DNA from 3 places in the Paenibacillus sp. FSL M7-0134 genome. Region 2 is predicted to be linked to each of the others. Evidence: riboswitches for the same ligand, from Rfam matches in the RefSeq annotation. Region 2 holds a riboswitch; each other region holds the start of a gene.
The links. A riboswitch is a leader RNA that binds a small molecule or an ion and turns the genes downstream of it on or off. The one in region 2 is predicted to bind thiamine pyrophosphate.
Positions count from the first base shown of each region.

Region 1: linked by a shared signal. The riboswitch ahead of NSQ58_RS18415 (ECF transporter S component) and the one ahead of NSQ58_RS16010 (ABC transporter substrate-binding protein) in region 2 are both predicted to bind thiamine pyrophosphate.
Region 3: linked by a shared signal. The riboswitch ahead of thiC (phosphomethylpyrimidine synthase ThiC) and the one ahead of NSQ58_RS16010 (ABC transporter substrate-binding protein) in region 2 are both predicted to bind thiamine pyrophosphate.

Region 1 is NZ_JBBOXV010000002.1:584,410-590,422, forward strand. It holds gene NSQ58_RS18405 (polynucleotide kinase-phosphatase) at 1-2,056, shown strand, start outside; gene NSQ58_RS18410 (TatD family hydrolase) at 2,077-2,874, shown strand; TPP riboswitch at 2,919-3,028, shown strand; gene NSQ58_RS18415 (ECF transporter S component) at 3,278-3,874, shown strand; gene NSQ58_RS18420 (ABC transporter ATP-binding protein) at 3,874-5,337, shown strand; gene NSQ58_RS18425 (energy-coupling factor transporter transmembrane component T family protein) at 5,312-6,013, shown strand, end outside.
Region 2 is NZ_JBBOXV010000002.1:54,641-60,653, reverse strand. It holds gene NSQ58_RS16025 (EAL domain-containing protein) at 1-1,022, opposite strand, end outside; gene NSQ58_RS16020 (bifunctional 2',3'-cyclic-nucleotide 2'-phosphodiesterase/3'-nucleotidase) at 1,298-3,400, opposite strand; gene NSQ58_RS16015 (pyridoxamine 5'-phosphate oxidase family protein) at 3,622-4,056, opposite strand; TPP riboswitch at 4,327-4,436, shown strand; gene NSQ58_RS16010 (ABC transporter substrate-binding protein) at 4,628-5,671, shown strand; gene NSQ58_RS16005 (hypothetical protein) at 5,679-5,861, opposite strand.
Region 3 is NZ_JBBOXV010000002.1:404,013-410,025, reverse strand. It holds gene NSQ58_RS17565 (YitT family protein) at 1-703, opposite strand, end outside; gene NSQ58_RS17560 (hypothetical protein) at 1,210-1,362, shown strand; gene thiC (phosphomethylpyrimidine synthase ThiC) at 1,484-3,328, opposite strand; TPP riboswitch at 3,516-3,628, opposite strand; gene NSQ58_RS17550 (IclR family transcriptional regulator) at 3,784-4,527, opposite strand; gene NSQ58_RS17545 (alpha/beta hydrolase) at 4,826-5,863, shown strand.

The DNA.
Region 1 (6,013 bases), 530 kb from region 2:
AGAAGAAATGAACTTTGTTCGCCGTGTGCAGCCACTGTTTCATGAGATTGGCTCAGGTATTGACATCATTGGTGATATCCATGGGTGCTACCGTGAGATGCTGGAAGTGATAGAGCGGCTAGGATATACGGAAGATACGGAAGGACTATACCATCATCCAGATGGTAGAAGACTAGTATCTGTCGGGGATGTGATGAGCCGTGGCCCAGAATCGTTACAAGCGGTGCAGTTCTGGAAAAAGCACGTGGATGCCGGACTAGCGTATATGATTGACAGCAATCATGGCTGGAAAATCGGCCGTTACCTCGATGGGAGAAAGGTGACTCTCAGTCATGGCGATGAACGATTTGCAGAGGAACTGGCCCAATATGAACAAAAAGCGGGCAAGACAGCGGCGGAACAGCTTAGAAGCGAGTTGAGAGATTTTCTGCTACATGCACCCTCTCATCTTATTTTTGGCAGAAATGGATTGCGACACGTGGTTGTGGCTCATGCCGGGATTAAGGATCATTTTATTGGCAAACAGTCGGCACGTATTTCTGATTATTGCCGCTATGGAGATACGGAAGGACAGGATGCGAACGGAACACCGATCCGCAAGGATTGGTTCGTAGACCATGAATCGGGAGAAATAGTAGTATGGGGACATGATCCGAGACCGCAGCCTACCCTTGTGAATCAGACGGTGAATATTGATCAGGGTGTGGTATTTGGCGGTATGCTGACCGCTTATCGTTATCCGGAAAAGGAATTTGTCAGCGTTCCGGCACATGAGAATTATGCGAATGATCCCGATAGCCCACTTGTCCGGTGGCAGAGAAAACGGTTTTCCCCGCCGAATTTACGCAAGCTAATCGCTGGTTACAGTGTGCTGACGGAATCGTATGGCGAAGTGCGCGTACAAGGAGAATGGATCAAATCCGCTATAGATACCGTGTCACATGTGACGGTACCCATGGAGGAGCTGGTGTATATTCCACCGACGATGAGCCCTGCTCCAGCGGTGTCTGCAGAGGAAGGATATCTGGAGCATCCACGTGAGGCGCTGGCTTATTATCGCGGGCAAGGAGTACAAACGATGGTGGCCGAGAAAAAACATATGGGTAGCCGGGCTATTTTGCTATTATTCAAAAACGAACAGGCCGCTGTTCAATATGTAGGCTACCCGACATTGGGCACGATCTATAGTCGGAGTGGGAGAGCTTTCTTTGAACAAAGCCTTGGGAAGCAAGTGATGGAGAAGCTTAATGTGGATCTACGGACTGCTGGATATTTTGAACGGAACCAGACGGATTTTGTATTGCTGGATGCGGAAATTGTACCGTGGAATCTCAAGGCTCGGGAACTGATTGCTGCACAGTATGCGCATGTGGGGGAGGCAGCTCTGTTGGATCGCAGTAAGCTGGTAGACAAGCTGAAGCAGGCGAAGGTTGCAGGTCGAGAGGTTGGAGACTGGTTGGAGGAAATGGAACAGAAGTACGCGAATGCCGTAACGTTTCAAGATGCTTTTCAAAAATATTGCTGGGATGTGGACGGTCTGGATGAAATTCGTATTGCACCGTTCCATACACTGGCACACAGCGGAAAGACTTTTTTCGACCATTCTCATATTTGGCATATGGAGCAAAACCGGGAGCTCGCTGGGCTGTCTTCCCTGTTTATGGAGACAGAGTACCGCGTTATCACGGACGAAGCAAGCGAGGAAGAGGTCATTCGCTGGTGGAACGAGATGACAGAGGATGGTCATGAAGGGATTGTGATCAAGCCGGAACGCTTTTTGATGAAAAATCGGGACAAGATGATTCAGCCTGCAATCAAGGTGAGAGGCCAGAAGTATTTGCACATCATTTACGGTATGGATTATCTTGCCCCTGAGAATTTAAAGCGTCTGAAGCAGCGTCGAACGAACAAAAAGGAGCGTCATGCCCTGATGGAAGGAGCGCTTGGTATGGAAGGCGTGGAACGTTTTGTCCGCAAGGATACGGTGGATCGTATTCATGAATGCGTCCTTGCCGCGCTATCTCTGGAATCGGAGCCGATTGATCCGAGATTGTAGTTTGCGAAGGAGGGATTGAGATGGAAAGGGGTACACCGTTAATTGATATTGGCGTGAACTTGATGCACCGTTCGTTTCATGCGGATCGGGAACAGGTGGTAGAGAGAGCAGCAGCTGTAGGGATTTCACCCCTGATTATTACCGGGACCAGTGTCCGCAGCAGTCGGGAGGCTTCTCAGTATGCAGCACGTTATCCGGGCAAGCTGTATGCGACAGCTGGCGTGCATCCCCATGATGCCAAAGACTGCAGCGCAGATACGATTCAGCAGCTCCGCCAGCTGGCGAGTCAGCCGCAGGTCGTATCCATAGGGGAATGCGGATTGGACTATAACCGTGATTTTTCGCCGCGCGATGTGCAGCGCCGATGGTTTGGGGAGCAAATCCAACTGGCGGGTGAGCTAAATATGCCGTTATTTCTGCATGAACGAGATGCACATGAGGATTTTGTTGCTATGCTGCGGGAATATCAAGGGCTTGTCGATAAAGCAGTGGTGCATTGTTTTACAGGCACGGAACAAGAATTGCATACGTATGTAGAGATGGGACTGTATATCGGGATCACCGGCTGGATTTGCGACGAACGGCGTGGCAAACATCTGCGTGAACTGGTCAGAGATATTCCCTTGGACCGTCTGATGATTGAAACGGATGCTCCATTTTTGACCCCGCGTAATTTGCCCGTGAAGCCCAAAGAAGGGCGTAATGAGTCGATGTATCTCGCTCACATTGCTGCTACGATAGCCGAATGTACAGGCCGAAGCATGATGGAGATCGAAATCGCCACGACGGAGACAGCCAAACGTTTCTTCGGATTATAGGATTGTCAAAGCCATAGATGTGGTATATATTATAGTGAATTAAAAAAGCATTGTCGGGAGCTTGAGAAAGTCAGGCTGAGAGGGTGGCCCTTGCCACTGACCGTGAAATCTGATCTGGGTAATGCCAGCGTAGAGAAACCAAGAACACTATACAGGAATGCCGCTTGTTTCGCGGTTGTCGATAGATACAATGTATGTCCTAGCATTTTACCTTGACCCTGACTTTGGCTTGGTATCAGTGTAGTAGCTTAGACTACTGGTTATATAAGGCATATCGACGAATGATGTTTTGTATGGTGCTTCACCTTTTACTGCGCATAAAGCTTGCCTGGAGATTCAGCTCCAGACAAGCTTTTTTTTATGGCCAAGAGGCCAATTATAAGGATAAGGGGAGCACGCAATAATGAATACTGCTGTAAGAGCGTCCAAAGGGTTGAAGCTGACTGATATTTTGGTCACGATTGTGATCGCTGTTGTGTTCGGGTTAGTCTACAAAATATGGGGACCTGCCTATGATTTGATGAAACCATTCGGTCTACACGCCGAGCAACTGATGTATGGCATGTGGTTTATGGCAGGCACGTTTGCTTATCTCATCATTCGCAAGCCGGGTGTTGCAATTTTGGCAGAGGTGGCAGCGGCAACGGTCAGTGCTTTTTTGGGAAGCGAATGGGGGATGTCCACTTTGTACTATGGCCTGCTGCAAGGCTTGGGAGCGGAGCTGTTTTTTGCAGCTTTTCTGTATCGGAACGCAAACTTGTGGGTTGCTTCGCTAGCTGCGGCCGGGGCGGCTGTCGCTTCTCTAATTTTAGACTTCAGCTACGGGTATATTGATCAGCTTTCGACCTGGAACTATGTTTTGTATATTGGTTTTCGCATGATTGGCAGCATTGTGATTGCCGGGGTATTCGCGTTCTATCTGGCTAGGGCATTGGAGGTAACCGGAGTCACGCGAAGTTTGAGACCCGCAACGGAACAAGATTATAAGGGGCTGGATTGATGAGCCAGGCAACCGAAGATGTGGTGGCTTCGATCACCCGTCTTCGGTTGAAATTCCCCGGTGAGCAGGAGCTGCTTTTTCACAATATGTCTTTGTCTGTCCGCAAGGGGGAAAAGCTGCTGTTGCTGGGACCGAGTGGATGCGGTAAATCAACGCTGCTCCAAGTGTTAAGCGGTCTGATTCCACGCACGATAGAAGTGCCTATGAAATGCGATGCTGCTGTAATCCCAAGTGTCTCAGGTATTGTATTTCAAGATCCTGATACGCAGTTTTGTATGTCATATGCAGACGAGGAACTGGCTTTTGTGTTGGAAAATAATCAGGTTCCTCGTGAGCAGATGCGATCCCGTATTCGCGAGCTGCTGATACAGGTTGGTCTATCAACGGATGATATACACATGCCCATTGGCAGCATGTCACAGGGAATGAAACAGCGGCTGGCGATTGCGTCTGTGCTGGCTATGGAGCCAGAAGTGCTTTTTCTGGATGAGCCCACGGCTTTGTTGGACGAGGAAGGCACTACACAGGTGTGGGATACCATTCGAAACATTTCGGTAGACCAGACACTGGTGATCGTGGAGCATAAAATTAATGAAATTGTCCATGATGTGGACCGGATTGTGGTGCTTTCTGCTCAAGGGGAGATCATTGCGGATGGAAGGGCGGAAGAAGTATTTCATGGGCAGCGGCAGGCATTGTCCGAGTATGGCGTGTGGTACCCGGGAGTATGGAGTGAATCGTCTTCGCCGCGTTGGAGTGAATCAGTGACACAGCAGAATGGTACGGGGAATGGTACAGGGATTGATTTGCTGGAGCTGGAACATTTTAGTGGCCTCCGCGGTTTAAGTTCAGTGATTTATGTGGAGCATGCGCAGGTGAAGCCTGGCGACTGGATTGGCGTGGTCGGTGAAAACGGGGCTGGCAAAAGCTCACTGCTGCTCTCCATGATGCGCTTACTTCGCACACAGGGACGTTATAGCGTGCGCGGAATTGAGGCAGGCAGTACGGAACAACTGGCAGAGCGTATCGGGTTCGCGTTTCAAAATCCCGAGCTGCAATTCGTAGCACACACCGTACGAAAGGAACTAGAGTATTCGTTACCCAAGAGCTTGTTCACCGTTGAACAGTGCCGGGAACGGGTCGATCGGATGCTCGTACAGTTCGGACTGGAGCGGCTGGACGAGCGTCATCCGTATCAGCTTTCATTGGGCCAAAAAAGGCGGTTGAGTATTGCTACGGCTATGATCCGTGAGCCGGAAGTGCTGCTGCTGGATGAACCGACTTTTGGGCAGGATGCGCGTAATACCTTTGTCATGCTGGATATGTTGGAGCAGCTGAGAGCGGCAGGCACGGCCATTGTGATGGTCACGCATGACCCAGAAATTGTCCATCGATATTGTACCGATATATGGCGGATTCAGAAAGGGGAACTACAGTATGAACCTGTCCTTTCCCCATCATAAAACATGGCTGCATCGTGTGAATCCGGGCCTAAAGCTCGTTATGTTTTCCATACTGTTTGTGGTCGTTATAGTCATTCATGATCCGAATGTCATGTTTAATGTTGCGTGTGCTATGTTGCTGCTGCTTGTCTGGTCAGGCCATCCATGGAAGCGGCTGCTGCTGTATGGATCTCCCTTTATATTGGTGTTTATTTCAACCTCAACGGGCATGATGATGTTCGGCAAAGGGGTGACGACCTGGTGGACATGGGGCCTGATCCATATTACGCAGGAAAGCTTTTATCGGGGTATACATCTGGGCTTTCGTGCGCTGAGTATGGCGGCGGTAGGGTTGCTGTTTGGTTTAACGACTCGTCCAGTGGACCTTTTTTATTCACTGATGCAGCAATGGAGGCTCTCTCCGAAGTATGCGTATAGCTTTTTGGCAGCCATGCGGTTGATGCCCATGATGGTGGAGGAATTCCAGGCATTGAGACAAGCCCATCGTATTCGAGGTTTACATCAGCATGTGTCCAAATGGAATATGTATGCCACGCTTCGCAGGTATGCAATTCCGCTGCTCGCTCAAAGTATCCGGCGTGCACAGCGAATTGCTATTGCCATGGAAGCCAAGGGTTTTACTAATGAAACCAAACGCACGTATTATTATGCGATTGGCTATTCGGCTGTAGATATT
Region 2 (6,013 bases):
GGCTCCGGCTTGCCAAACAAATAACCCTGAGCCAGTGACACACCTGCTTCACGACAAAATTCAAAATCCTCCATCTGCTCTACGCCTTCAGCCAACACTTGGCCTCCAAAACGAAAAGCCGATTCTACAATCCCTGTAATTTGCCGCTTCTGATCACTGTTACTATGACAGCCGTCAATTATACTGCGGTCAATTTTAACATAATCCGGCTGAAGGCAATTCATAAGCTCTGTCGTAGAATAACCTGCCCCCACATCGTCCAGGGCTACCGAAACTCCTCGATTGCGATATTGATCAAAGATATGATGCAAAAAATTAAGGTCGTCTATCTCTTCCGTTTCTACGACCTCAAATACAAAATCCTTCGTACTCATGGATAACCGATCAATCGTCTCAAAGGTGTGATTCAAGCAATAAGCCGGATTATAAATGGTGGAAGGGAGAAAGTTAATAAAACGTTTAATTCCCGCCGGAAGGCATGTTGCACTTTTTTCAATAGCGGAAATACGAGCCGAGCGATCCAGATGAGCATGCAAGCCAGCTTCACGGGCGATTTCAAACAGCCGGAAAGGCTGAAAAGGTCTCTCTGCATGTGACGGACGCAGCAAAAACTCAAACCCGATAATATCCAGCTTGTGATCAACAATAGGCTGCATATGGCTGGAAAAACTTTGATCCTTAATAATACTCACGATATCTGGATGTTGCAGTCTGGCTTGCAATTGACTAAATAGAAGCCAGTCCTCATATCCTTCGATATAATGCAAGCCCGTTACCACAACTTGCATATGGTTCAGGTATTCCTGCGGCAGACGAGCCAGTCCGTTAACCAGCTGTTCCAGCTCTGAACGGCTGTCAAAGCGAAACTCTATGCTGCCCTCACGCCCATGTTCCTGCTTCAGTTGTTCCGATAGCATACCCAAACCATCTAATGCTGGAGTAAGCGACACCCTGGAATGCCTAATTCTGAGCAATCCTTGATCCTTAATAGGTAATATGATGCTGCAATTGCTGCATGTCATAATGGTCCTCCTCGGAACAATTTTCCGGTTTTTTCACCATTATATCACAAATAACTAGAACAAAAGCACTATATAATTACGTGTTTTTACAAAAAAGTAGCTTATTCTTAACGACAACTTAGGACTTAAGTACATATTCGACAAAAATCAGAAAACTTTTTGCAATCATGATAAATTCGGGGCTGTTGTTTTTGGCATCAAAAAAAGCAGCAAATCTCTTGGTTAAAGAGACTTGCTGCTTCATTCTGATATTGAGTGGAAACTAAAATCCGAAGTTATTTGGACGCCTTCGGCTTCGTTGTTTTAGCTGGTTTAACAGCTGCAGGTTTGGTCGTTTTAACAGCTGGTTTTGCTGTTGCTTTCGCGGGAGCCACAGCTTCCTTTACAGGAGTGGTTGCTGCACTAGGCTTAGCGCCAGCTTTTAAGCTGTATTTGGCAAAGCCGTCTGCCGCGCTGCTCAAGTATGAAATTTGTTGATTTCCTGCCAGCACGTCTTTGGCATCAGGAGAGGACTCGAAAGTAACCTTTGCCTGACCAAAAGGAGCAATAGACCAATTGCCGTCCGCCGATGGATTAATCGTTCCGTTCGTACGGATATAGTCAATAATGACCTGGCGACTTTCATCCGGTGCTGCCATCACAATTCGTTTGCCATCTGGGTTAGCCAGTTTGGATGAGGAAGCACGATAGTTATTGGTAGCTACGATAAATTTCTGCGCAGGATCAATAGCCTTCCCATTGTATTGCAGATCCTTGATACGATGAGCTGAAGAATCAATAATCGTTCCCTTGGCATCATATCGTGCAGGCTGAGTTACATCAATCTGGTAATTCACACCGTCAATGACATCAAAATTGTAGGTTGGGAAATCTTTGTTGATCAGCGATTGCTCCTCAGTTTGCTTTGGATCAATGCGGTTGAACTGACCTGCAGACCACTCCAGCCATTCCTGAATTTCAGCACCGGTCACTTCTACAGCATGAACCGTGTTCGGATACACATACAGGTCGGACACGTTTTTAATCGCTATCGTACCTTCAGGAATGTTGGTGTAATACTCGGCTCCGTTTCGACCACCGGCCTTGAATGGAGCGCCTGCCGACAATACGGGAAGATTTTCGTATTCGGTCCCTTTAAGATGGTTTTGAACATACCATTTCTGTGCATTCGTCACAATTTGAATGGAAGGGTCATCCTGCACTAATGCAAAATAACTGTTAATCGGTGCAGTCGTTGTTCCAACAGGTTGGCGAACATAATCCAGCGTTCCTTGATGCTCTTCCTTGATCGAATCTGTCAGTTTGTAGTCAGGAGTAAACTGCACAGCCTGGTTAGTGGTACTCACAACCGGACGTACTTCAGACTGAGAGTTAGTTACGTTCCACTCGCGATTTCTCTTTTCCAGGCTCAGGTCAATAATACCCAGCTCCTTGCCCCATGAGGAAGCTTCCACAGCCGGTACGCCGTTAATGGTTCCTTTATCTAGATCTACACCCTTCATTTCTTTAAAATCAGGGCCGGGGAAAGATTTATGAGCATGCCCAAACAGAATAGCGTTAATTCCGTCCACCTGGCTTAAATATTTAACGGCATTCTCCATCATTGGCGTTTGCGGCACATCCTCATAACCTGTGTGCGCAAGCACGACAATAATGTCAGCACCTTCCGTCTTCATTTGAGGAATAAACTTTTTCGCCGTTTCCACAATATCCTTCGTAACGACTTTATCCTTCAAATTGGCTTCATCCCACTGCATAATTTGTGGTGTGACCAAACCGATGACGCCCACTCTAAGGATGTGCTCTTGGCCCTTCTCGTCCGTTACCGTTTTATCAAGAATTCGATAAGGGGTAAAATAATTTTTAGTAGCTTGCCCCCCCTTGTCAACATAAACATTCGCATTTACGTAAGGAAAATCGGCTCCCTTGAGCGATTTCTCCAGAAAATCGAGACCGTAGTTGAATTCGTGGTTACCCACTGTCGCCGCATCATAGCCCATCAAGTTCATCATCTTGTAGACTGGATGGACACCGCCTTCTTTTTCATAGGTTTTGTTTCTGGCCATATAATCGCCTAATGGATTGCCCTGTAACAAATCACCGTTATCGAACAGCATGCTGTTTCTTGTTTCACTACGCGCCTGTTGGATCAAACCAGCTGTGCTAATCAAGCCATATTCGTTGGTTTCTTTGTCTGAATAGTAATCATAGTTCATCAGCGACGCATGAATATCCGTTGTTTCCATGATCCGCAAATTCACCGTAGCGCTATCGCGAGAATCGCTAGCTGCCCAGGATGGAGCGGCCGAAAACACCAGCATGCTACAAGCCACAACTGCTGCTGTAAACCCTTTAAACCAATTTTTACGAAATAACAAAATATACCCCTCCTCATTAAGGTGTATGCCTCATATACATACTTTTGCACATATATGTAAGCCTTGAACCCACCATTTCTATTTTAATCCAACGCCAGATAAAAGAGTAGTCATTTACTTAAATTATTTATGAAAAAATAATTAATTTTCTCAAAAAATAAAAAGCCAGCAAACCTCCTAAAAAACTCGGAGATTCACCGGCTTATCCATTTATATTCGTATTACTTCTTCCAAACCTGGCGCTCAGATTGCTGACCCACATACTCAATGCGTGTCGGATTCACGTCCAGAATGACATAATCGGGATCATCCGGTCCGGAAAACCATTCCTTCAAGGAATCGTTCCACACTTGTTTGCGCAGCCCCTCATCAGTTGTGATCTGGACGGTAGCCTCCACTTCTACGACTTCCTTCGTACCGCCAACTTCATAACCCAGCAGCAGATAAGCATTCGGATTGTCCTTTAGCTCCTCTACTTTATGCGTTTTGCGATCTGTCGCCAGATGAATGTTCATTCCATCGTTAAAAAGGGCCATATAGCGTACTTTCGGTTTGCCACCCTCTACCGTACCTAACGAGCAAAATTTGTTGTTATCCAAAGCCTTCACAATGGCTTGTTCCAGTTGGTTGCGATCCAATGTTTCCGTTTTACCCACAGTACAACAACTCCTTTTCACGAATTAGAATTCTCTACGGCCACGCCATTGGGCACCAGCCCATCTGAACCTACTTGCGTAGCTGTTCTGAAAATAACATGACCGGATCGAATCGAATTGATTCATGCTCATTTTCAGATCAAAGCTCACAGTAAAAGTGTACCCTGTCGTTCGGCAAATGAACCGTCACCTCTCCCTTCATGCTGGACAGACCCGCATTCAAGGCATATAATCGTCGTAGTAAACCCGAATAAATGAACCCATTAAACCATACAATGCCAGGGGTGCTGGAATCGGCCGGCTGAGAGTGTGTCCCAAGACACTGACCCTTACAACCTGATCTGGGTAATGCCAGCGTAGGAATGCTTAAGCAAGATGTGCCTTTTTTACATAGGACCATCCCTTACTTTGGTATATACAAGCGCAAGCGTCCCGGAAACTCGGGGCGCTTTTTTTGTTGAAGATTATGTTGTTGGAAAGATCGCATCCGGCAGATGTTATTTTTAGAAAATGGGTAACTTAAGCTGTCTGATTGGACGGATAACGGGTAATTAAAGGAGAGAACACAACGATGAAGCGCATGAAAATGTTAAGCCTGGGACTGATCAGTCTGTGGCTCATGGCCCTGACCCTGACCGCTTGCGGTGGAAGTCCCCCCACATCCCAAGAAGCGGCTCCCGCTACCGACACTCAAACGTCTACTCCGGCAAAGGGGCTCAAAGATGTTAAAGTCGTGCTCGACTGGACACCCAATACGAATCATACGGGACTCTATGTCGCTAAGGACAAAGGATTTTACGAAAAAGCGGGTTTGAATGTCCAAATTGTTCAACCTGGCTCAGGCGGAGCTGATCAAATGGTTGCTTCTAATGCTGCACCTTTTGGTATCAGCTACCAAGAAGGCGTCACACAGGCTCGTACGCAAGGCGTGCCGCTTGTATCCATCGCTGCGGTGATTCAGCATAATACCTCAGGCTTCGCAGCCCCGGTAGATCGTGGAATTAAGAGCCCGAAAGATTTTGAAGGTAAAAAATACGGCGGTTGGGGCTCTCCCGTAGAAGAAGCGGTCATGAAATCCATCATGGATTCAGACAAAGGCGATGTGAGCAAAGTGAAGATCATCAACATGGGCAATGCAGACTATTTTACAGCCGTGAAGCGGGATATCGACTTTGCCTGGATTTTCTACGCATGGACCGGAATCGAGGCCCAGCTTCGAGGTGAGCCATTGGATATGCTGTATGTAAAAGATTATTCCAAAAGCCTCGATTACTATACACCTGTAATTGTGAGCAACGAACAGACAATAAAAAATGATCCCGAGCTGGTCAAAGCGTTCATGGACGCTACCGCACAAGGCTATGAATACACTATCGCTCATCCGGAAGAAGCCGCAGACATCTTAAGCAAAGCTGTACCGGAGCTGGATAAAAAACTGGTACTTGCCAGCCAAAAATGGCTAAGCCCGCGTTATCAGGACGATGCCGCGCAATGGGGTGTGCAAAAACCGGAGGTATGGCAAAACTATTCGGACTGGATGTACGAACGCAAGCTGCTCAGCAAGCCTTTGGAAGTCGATAAAGCCTTCACAAACGGTTTCCTGCCCAAGCGTTGATCATTTGTTAAAACGCTAAATAAGACTGAACTAGAGAAGTGAACGAAGCGCCACTACGCAGTCGGATGGTGCTTCCCATCGCTGCTGTACCCAGATTTCTTTTATGAATATCCAGAGGTTGAAATCTGGGTACAAAGGCGAACGCTAACGCTTGTACAGCACCATTCCGCCCACTTCGTTCTCGTTCCACTTGGTTTATTCTTTAGTTTCTCATATTATCTAAGCGCTAAGTAGGTGCGCTTGTGTGTTAAAAATGCCACACAAACCAGCTTTAAAAATAGGGTGTTTTTAAGGCGGTTGGCAGCGTAGTGGTTCATTTGAATCTGGAGAAGCGCAGCGATC
Region 3 (6,013 bases), 350 kb from region 2:
GCACTTCTTTTGGATTTTTAGTGTAATATCCGTGGCCTGACAGGACGGTAACTCCACGATCCATTTTCGTGATGACCATCTCGGCAATTTTATCTTGGTGCTCCGAAATGATCATGACCGCTTTTTTAGGGTTTAGTCCTTCGATCATGAAGTCCATCACCTTCGTACCAACGTACAAAATAACGATAGTTAGCATCAATTTTTCTGGACCAATAATAAAATAGGAAGAGAACGCGACAATCAAATCAAAAAACAGCAGGCCATAGCTGATATTCCAATCCAGATACTTGTTGGCAATTCGGGCTAAAATGACCGTTCCCGCCGTAGTGCCACCTACACGTACAATTAAGCCAATGCCGACCCCCACCAAAACTCCGGCAAATACAGCATTAATCGTCGGCTCATGCGAATCAATCCGCCAGTTGACCGTTAAATGTAGAAACAGCGAGTTAAAAGCGACCGCAATTATAGTGTACAGGGTCGTTCTCTTGTCCAAAAATTTATATCCGACAATCAACAGCAAGCCATTGATCACCAGATTGACGATCGAGGGAGACCACTGAAACAGGTAGTACAAAATGATCGTAACCCCTGTAACGCCCCCCTCACCAAACTCATTCGGGATCACAAACAGATTAACAGCTAGCGCGAAAAAAAACGCACCCAGAATAATAAATGCGATATCTGCAATACTTTTTTTCATATATGCTCTAATCCTTTCTCTAACATTTCAAAGGATGAATCGCCAGATGGATTGGCTGACTCTTGTTGCCAAAATACGCTGACAACCAGTTCATGGTATCTACTACCAAACATAAAGTCAATACAACTTTGACACTTTAATTCGCCACCAGACTGCCTCAATCCTGACTTGGATTCCGCAAAATTCTCCTTTTACAAGGTTATTCGACAAAATAACACAATCCCGACTACTAAACTAAGAAAACGGGCCTCTAGCCCTTGTTTTAGACCTAGGCACATTTTCCTCTAAAACGACCATCCTCCTAATCGACATTTTGGACACATATGACCATCTTCCTGTTTTATGTCAAAAGCGTTTTACTTTGAAAAAATGTGGGTATAATGATTGAAACATTACCAAGCAACCTACATAGCATCACGACATCAAGTACATACAAATAGTCCTATACAGACGTCCTAAGCAACTCAATCTGAATTTGACAATATGGAATTGGAGGAATGACCTACATGAATACAATGAACTTAACCGTCCACACCCTGATGCCCTTTCACCACCAATACCAACGTGCCAACGCGGTGAGTATGCAGAAGAAAGAAGATAGCTCGGAGAAGAAGCTCAGCTTTCAGGACATTTTGAATGAAAAAATGGGTAAAAAATAAGGCGCCGTTTATCCGGTTGCAAGATCCCGCTTTACATAAGCTAAAAAGCCGTAGTTCCCTACATCGACTGTAGAGAACCACGGCTTTTTTAATTCATTTTTCCTAAACTCACACGTTCGTTTTACTGACCTCCATCCCGATACTGCTCTGCCTTCTCACGCATCCCGGCAGCTACTGCTTCTTGAGTGTTCAGCCCCTTATCCGCTGCATAAGCGCGAATGTCCTGCGTAATGCGCATACTACAAAATTTGGGACCACACATCGAGCAGAAATGTGCTTCCTTGGCGCCCTCTGCCGGTAGCGTTTCATCATGGTAGGACAAGGCCCGCTCGGGATCAAGCGACAGATTGAACTGGTCCCGCCACCGGAACTCAAAGCGTGCCTTGGACAAAGCATCATCCCGCTGCTGTGCCCGTGGATGACCCTTCGCCAGATCGGCAGCATGTGCCGCAATTTTGTAGGTAATGACACCCTCACGGACATCATCCTTATTGGGCAGACCCAAATGCTCCTTAGGCGTAACATAACACAGCATGGACGTCCCGAACCAACCGATCATCGCCGCCCCGATGGCTGAGGTAATATGATCATATCCGGGGGCAATATCCGTCGTGAGCGGTCCCAAGGTATAGAAAGGAGCTTCCTTACAAATCTCCATTTGTAAATCCACATTCTCTTTGATTTTATGCATAGGGACATGTCCTGGCCCTTCAATCATGACCTGAACATCATGCTTCCAGGCGATTTGCGTTAGCTCGCCCAACGTTTCCAGCTCTGCAAACTGTGCTTCATCATTCGCATCATAGATGCTACCCGGACGTAGACCATCCCCGAGAGAAAAGGCCACATCATAGGCTTTCATAATTTCGCAGATTTCTTCAAAATGCGTATACAAAAAATTCTCCTGATGGTGCGCAAGGCACCAGGCTGCCATGATCGACCCACCACGGGATACAATTCCCGTCATTCTATTCGCCGTCATCGGTATATACCTCAGCAATACACCCGCATGAATTGTAAAATAGTCCACTCCCTGCTCCGCCTGCTCAATCAGCGTATCGCGATACAGCTCCCACGTCAGCGCTTCTGCTTCGCCGTTCACCTTTTCAAGTGCCTGATACAGCGGTACAGTCCCAATCGGTACAGGAGAATTCCGAATGATCCATTCACGTGTTGTATGGATATTACGGCCTGTGGACAGGTCCATAACTGTATCCGAGCCCCAACGCACAGCCCAGGTCATTTTCTCCACTTCCTCCTCGATGGAGGAGGTAACCGCAGAATTACCAATGTTCGCATTGATCTTCACGTGAAAATGACGCCCAATGACCATTGGCTCACTTTCCGAGTGATTGATATTCGAAGGCAAAATGGCTCGTCCAGCCGCCAACTCCTGCCGTACAAACTCAGGCTCCACCCCTTCGCGGATCGCCGCAAATTCCATTTCAGGCGTAATGATCCCTTGCCGCGCATAATGCATTTGCGTCACTGTACGACCTTGCGAAGCACGAAGCGGACGGTTGGTCACGCCGGGAAATTCAACTGTCTCCCGTTTGGAGCCAGGTTTCAGTCCATTATCCTCCGGTTTGACGGCGCGTCCCTCGTAAGCCTCCACATCGCCCCGTTCCAGGGCCCAAGCTCGCCGTAATGGAGGCAGGCCCTGACGGATATCGACCTGATAGGCTTCGTCGGTCATGGGACCGCTCGTATCGTACACACGCAATGGCTCATGATGCTCCGTGCCCTGCGGCGTATGTGTAGGATGAAGAGCAATTTCCCGCTCTGGCACGGCAATGTCCGGCCGTGAGCCTTGAATATATACCTTACGGCTCCCTGGAAAGGGCGTTACCCCTCTGGCTTGCTCCCCGTTTGTCTTCTCTACCTCAACTTCTTTTGTTCCTACCAATCTTACTTCTGTTGATTTCAATTCTGTTCCTTTTGTTCCTTCTACTTCTGTCGGCTTCATTGTCCATTCCTCCCGTTTCGATGAAATGACACACCGATCCGGAACCATTCCCAGGGTGGCGCTGATCTATGCAAAAAAGCCGGTTCCCTAGGGAACCGGCTAATCTAACGAGGCAGCTATCCAGACAGTACGCATGTGGAATAATCCTATTCCAATGCGCCACTGTAGACAGCAGCCGCGTATACATTTCAATGGCCGATTACTTCCCTACGCTGGTATGATCCAGATCAGGTGCAAAGGGTCCGGAATCTTGCACGATTCCATCTCAGCCCGGCATTACAGGCTCCCCCAGTAACTGTGATACTTCTATTCACATGAGGCGGCTATAACAGATATCCCGCCATCCTTACCAGACTACTTTAAATTTATGGCTTTGGCAACCCTTCTAGGTTCCCTTTACCAAGGAGACGCTCCCCATCAAATCACTTTGCTTGCTTCAACTGTGCTCATTCTTGTTACGGAAGCATAAGTCCCATTTCCTTCGCCGCTTCAATCAAAATCGGAGCAAAGTCATGTAGCGTCTCGGGTGCAAGCCGACTGACCGGACCGGATACAGATAAAGCCGCAGTGACCTGTCCCTTCCGGTTTACAATTGGGGCAGCCACAGCAGCAGCCCCTGGCTCCCGTTCTTCATAGCTGGTCGCATAGCCCTTCTCGCGAATGTCCTGCAGCTGGGCTTTATAGACCTCCGGGTCTACTGAGGACGGCCATTCATCCCCGCTTAGCAGGGCTTCCAGCTCCTGCGGCGGCATAAAGGCTGCCAGCACTTTGCTGGAGGCCCCTACAGCCAGCGGCATACGCGCACCTACAGGCGCAACCCTGCGGATCGCCTGATTGCTCTGCACGGCTTGTATGCGAATACGCATGCTGCCGTCCCGTAAGTACAAGCTGACCGTCTCGCCCAGACGATCACGTAGTCCTTCCATTGCAGGCTGTAACAACACCGCCGGCTCGTCGCTTTGGGACAAGTGCGTGGATAGCTCCCAAATGCGGAAGCCAAGTCGATATTTTTCCGTTTCGGCATTCCGAACGACAAAGCCCCGATCCTCCAACGTAGTCAGCAGCCGATGAACCGTGCTTTTATGTAGACCAATTTTGGAGGCAATCTCCGTCAGGCCAAGATCCGAATCTGCGGTAAAACACAGCAGTATATCAAGTGCACGCTCTACAGCGCGAACGGTTAATTTACGGTCTTCCATCGTGAACCGCTCCTCTTGTATCCATATTCGTTTCACACTATGAAACATGGTTACATAAATTATATAGAATAGTCGCGGCTACTGTAAACCGATGTTTTTGTGACAACCATATTACAGAACGAGAACAAACATCGACAATTCTTTGCATCATTTTTACTTTTCCGGTTCAGGCGTTGACTTTGGATAATCCCCATCATACGATAATAGGTATCTATACGGATCTACACTACTATTTTCAAGTGGAATTATACCTAAATTCTATGAAACGAAGATCAATTTTATATAAGGAGGCTCTTACATGATTTCGACATCCCAGCGCAACGCTCAGCTACAGACCGCTGTTCAGGAGCCGTCCACCCCACTCTTTAATCCCCGTCTGCTGCGGTTCAAGCACGTTGTGATTGCTCTGCTGCTGTCGGTCGTCTTTTTTCTGTTGTTTTGTTTTATTGCCTTGCATGCTTACATCGCATGGGTACTTACGAATCCCACCGTTGCACCACTGTACTCTAATCCGATGCAGGCCAAAAGCATGCCTTATGAGGAAGTCAGCTTCCCTGCCAAGGATGGTAGCCGCATGGTACAAGGCTGGTATATCCCGGCGGATCAATCGCGGAAAACGATTATTTTCAGTCATGGCTATGGGGCTAACCGCGAAGAAAGCTGGATTCCCATGTATGATCTGGCGCATTATGCCCACAGTTTGAACTTTAATGTGGTCATGTTCGATTATGGATTCGCGTCACAAAACAGCAAAGCAGTCGCAACCGGAGGCAAAGCAGAATCCCAACAGCTCCTCGGAGCAATTCAGCTTGCGAAGCAACGCGGCTCGTCGGAGATTATCGTATGGGGCTTCTCCATGGGGGCAGGAACCGCTCTTCAGGCGGGCTTGCAAACCAAGGATGTGGACGCAATGATTTTGGACAGCACCTTCCTGCTGGAGCCAGATACGCTGTACCATAACATTCACAATCAAATTAATCTGCCAAGACATCCGTCTTTGGAAATTCTGGAGTTGCTGTTTCCAGTCTTGAACGGAACCAGCTTGCATCAAATTCCATATCAGGAAGTTAAAAAGGAAAACTATCCGTTCCCGATCATGTTTGTGCATGGTACACAGGATGAAAAAGCTCCTTATCCTATTGCGGAAAAGCTCGCTGCCAATCAAACCAACCCGCTTTCCAGTGTATGGATTGTTAAAAACGGGATACATGAGCTTATTTTCAGAGAGCACCCTCGTGAATATTTGCGACGGGTATCGACGTTTCTAAGCAGTGTACAGGAGCTGGAGGACAAGAAAACCATCGCTGATGCCCACAAACAAACGACTACGAAGTAAATTTTTCGAAGAACTGTATTCTATTCTTCGCCTGGAAGAAGCCTGCCTATGGACACTTAACCCGTGCCGTAGCTGGGCTTCTTTTTCGTTTTCCATGGGTATTCATTGTTTTACGTAACAGATGTGACCGGATTAAGGGAGTTCATAGAC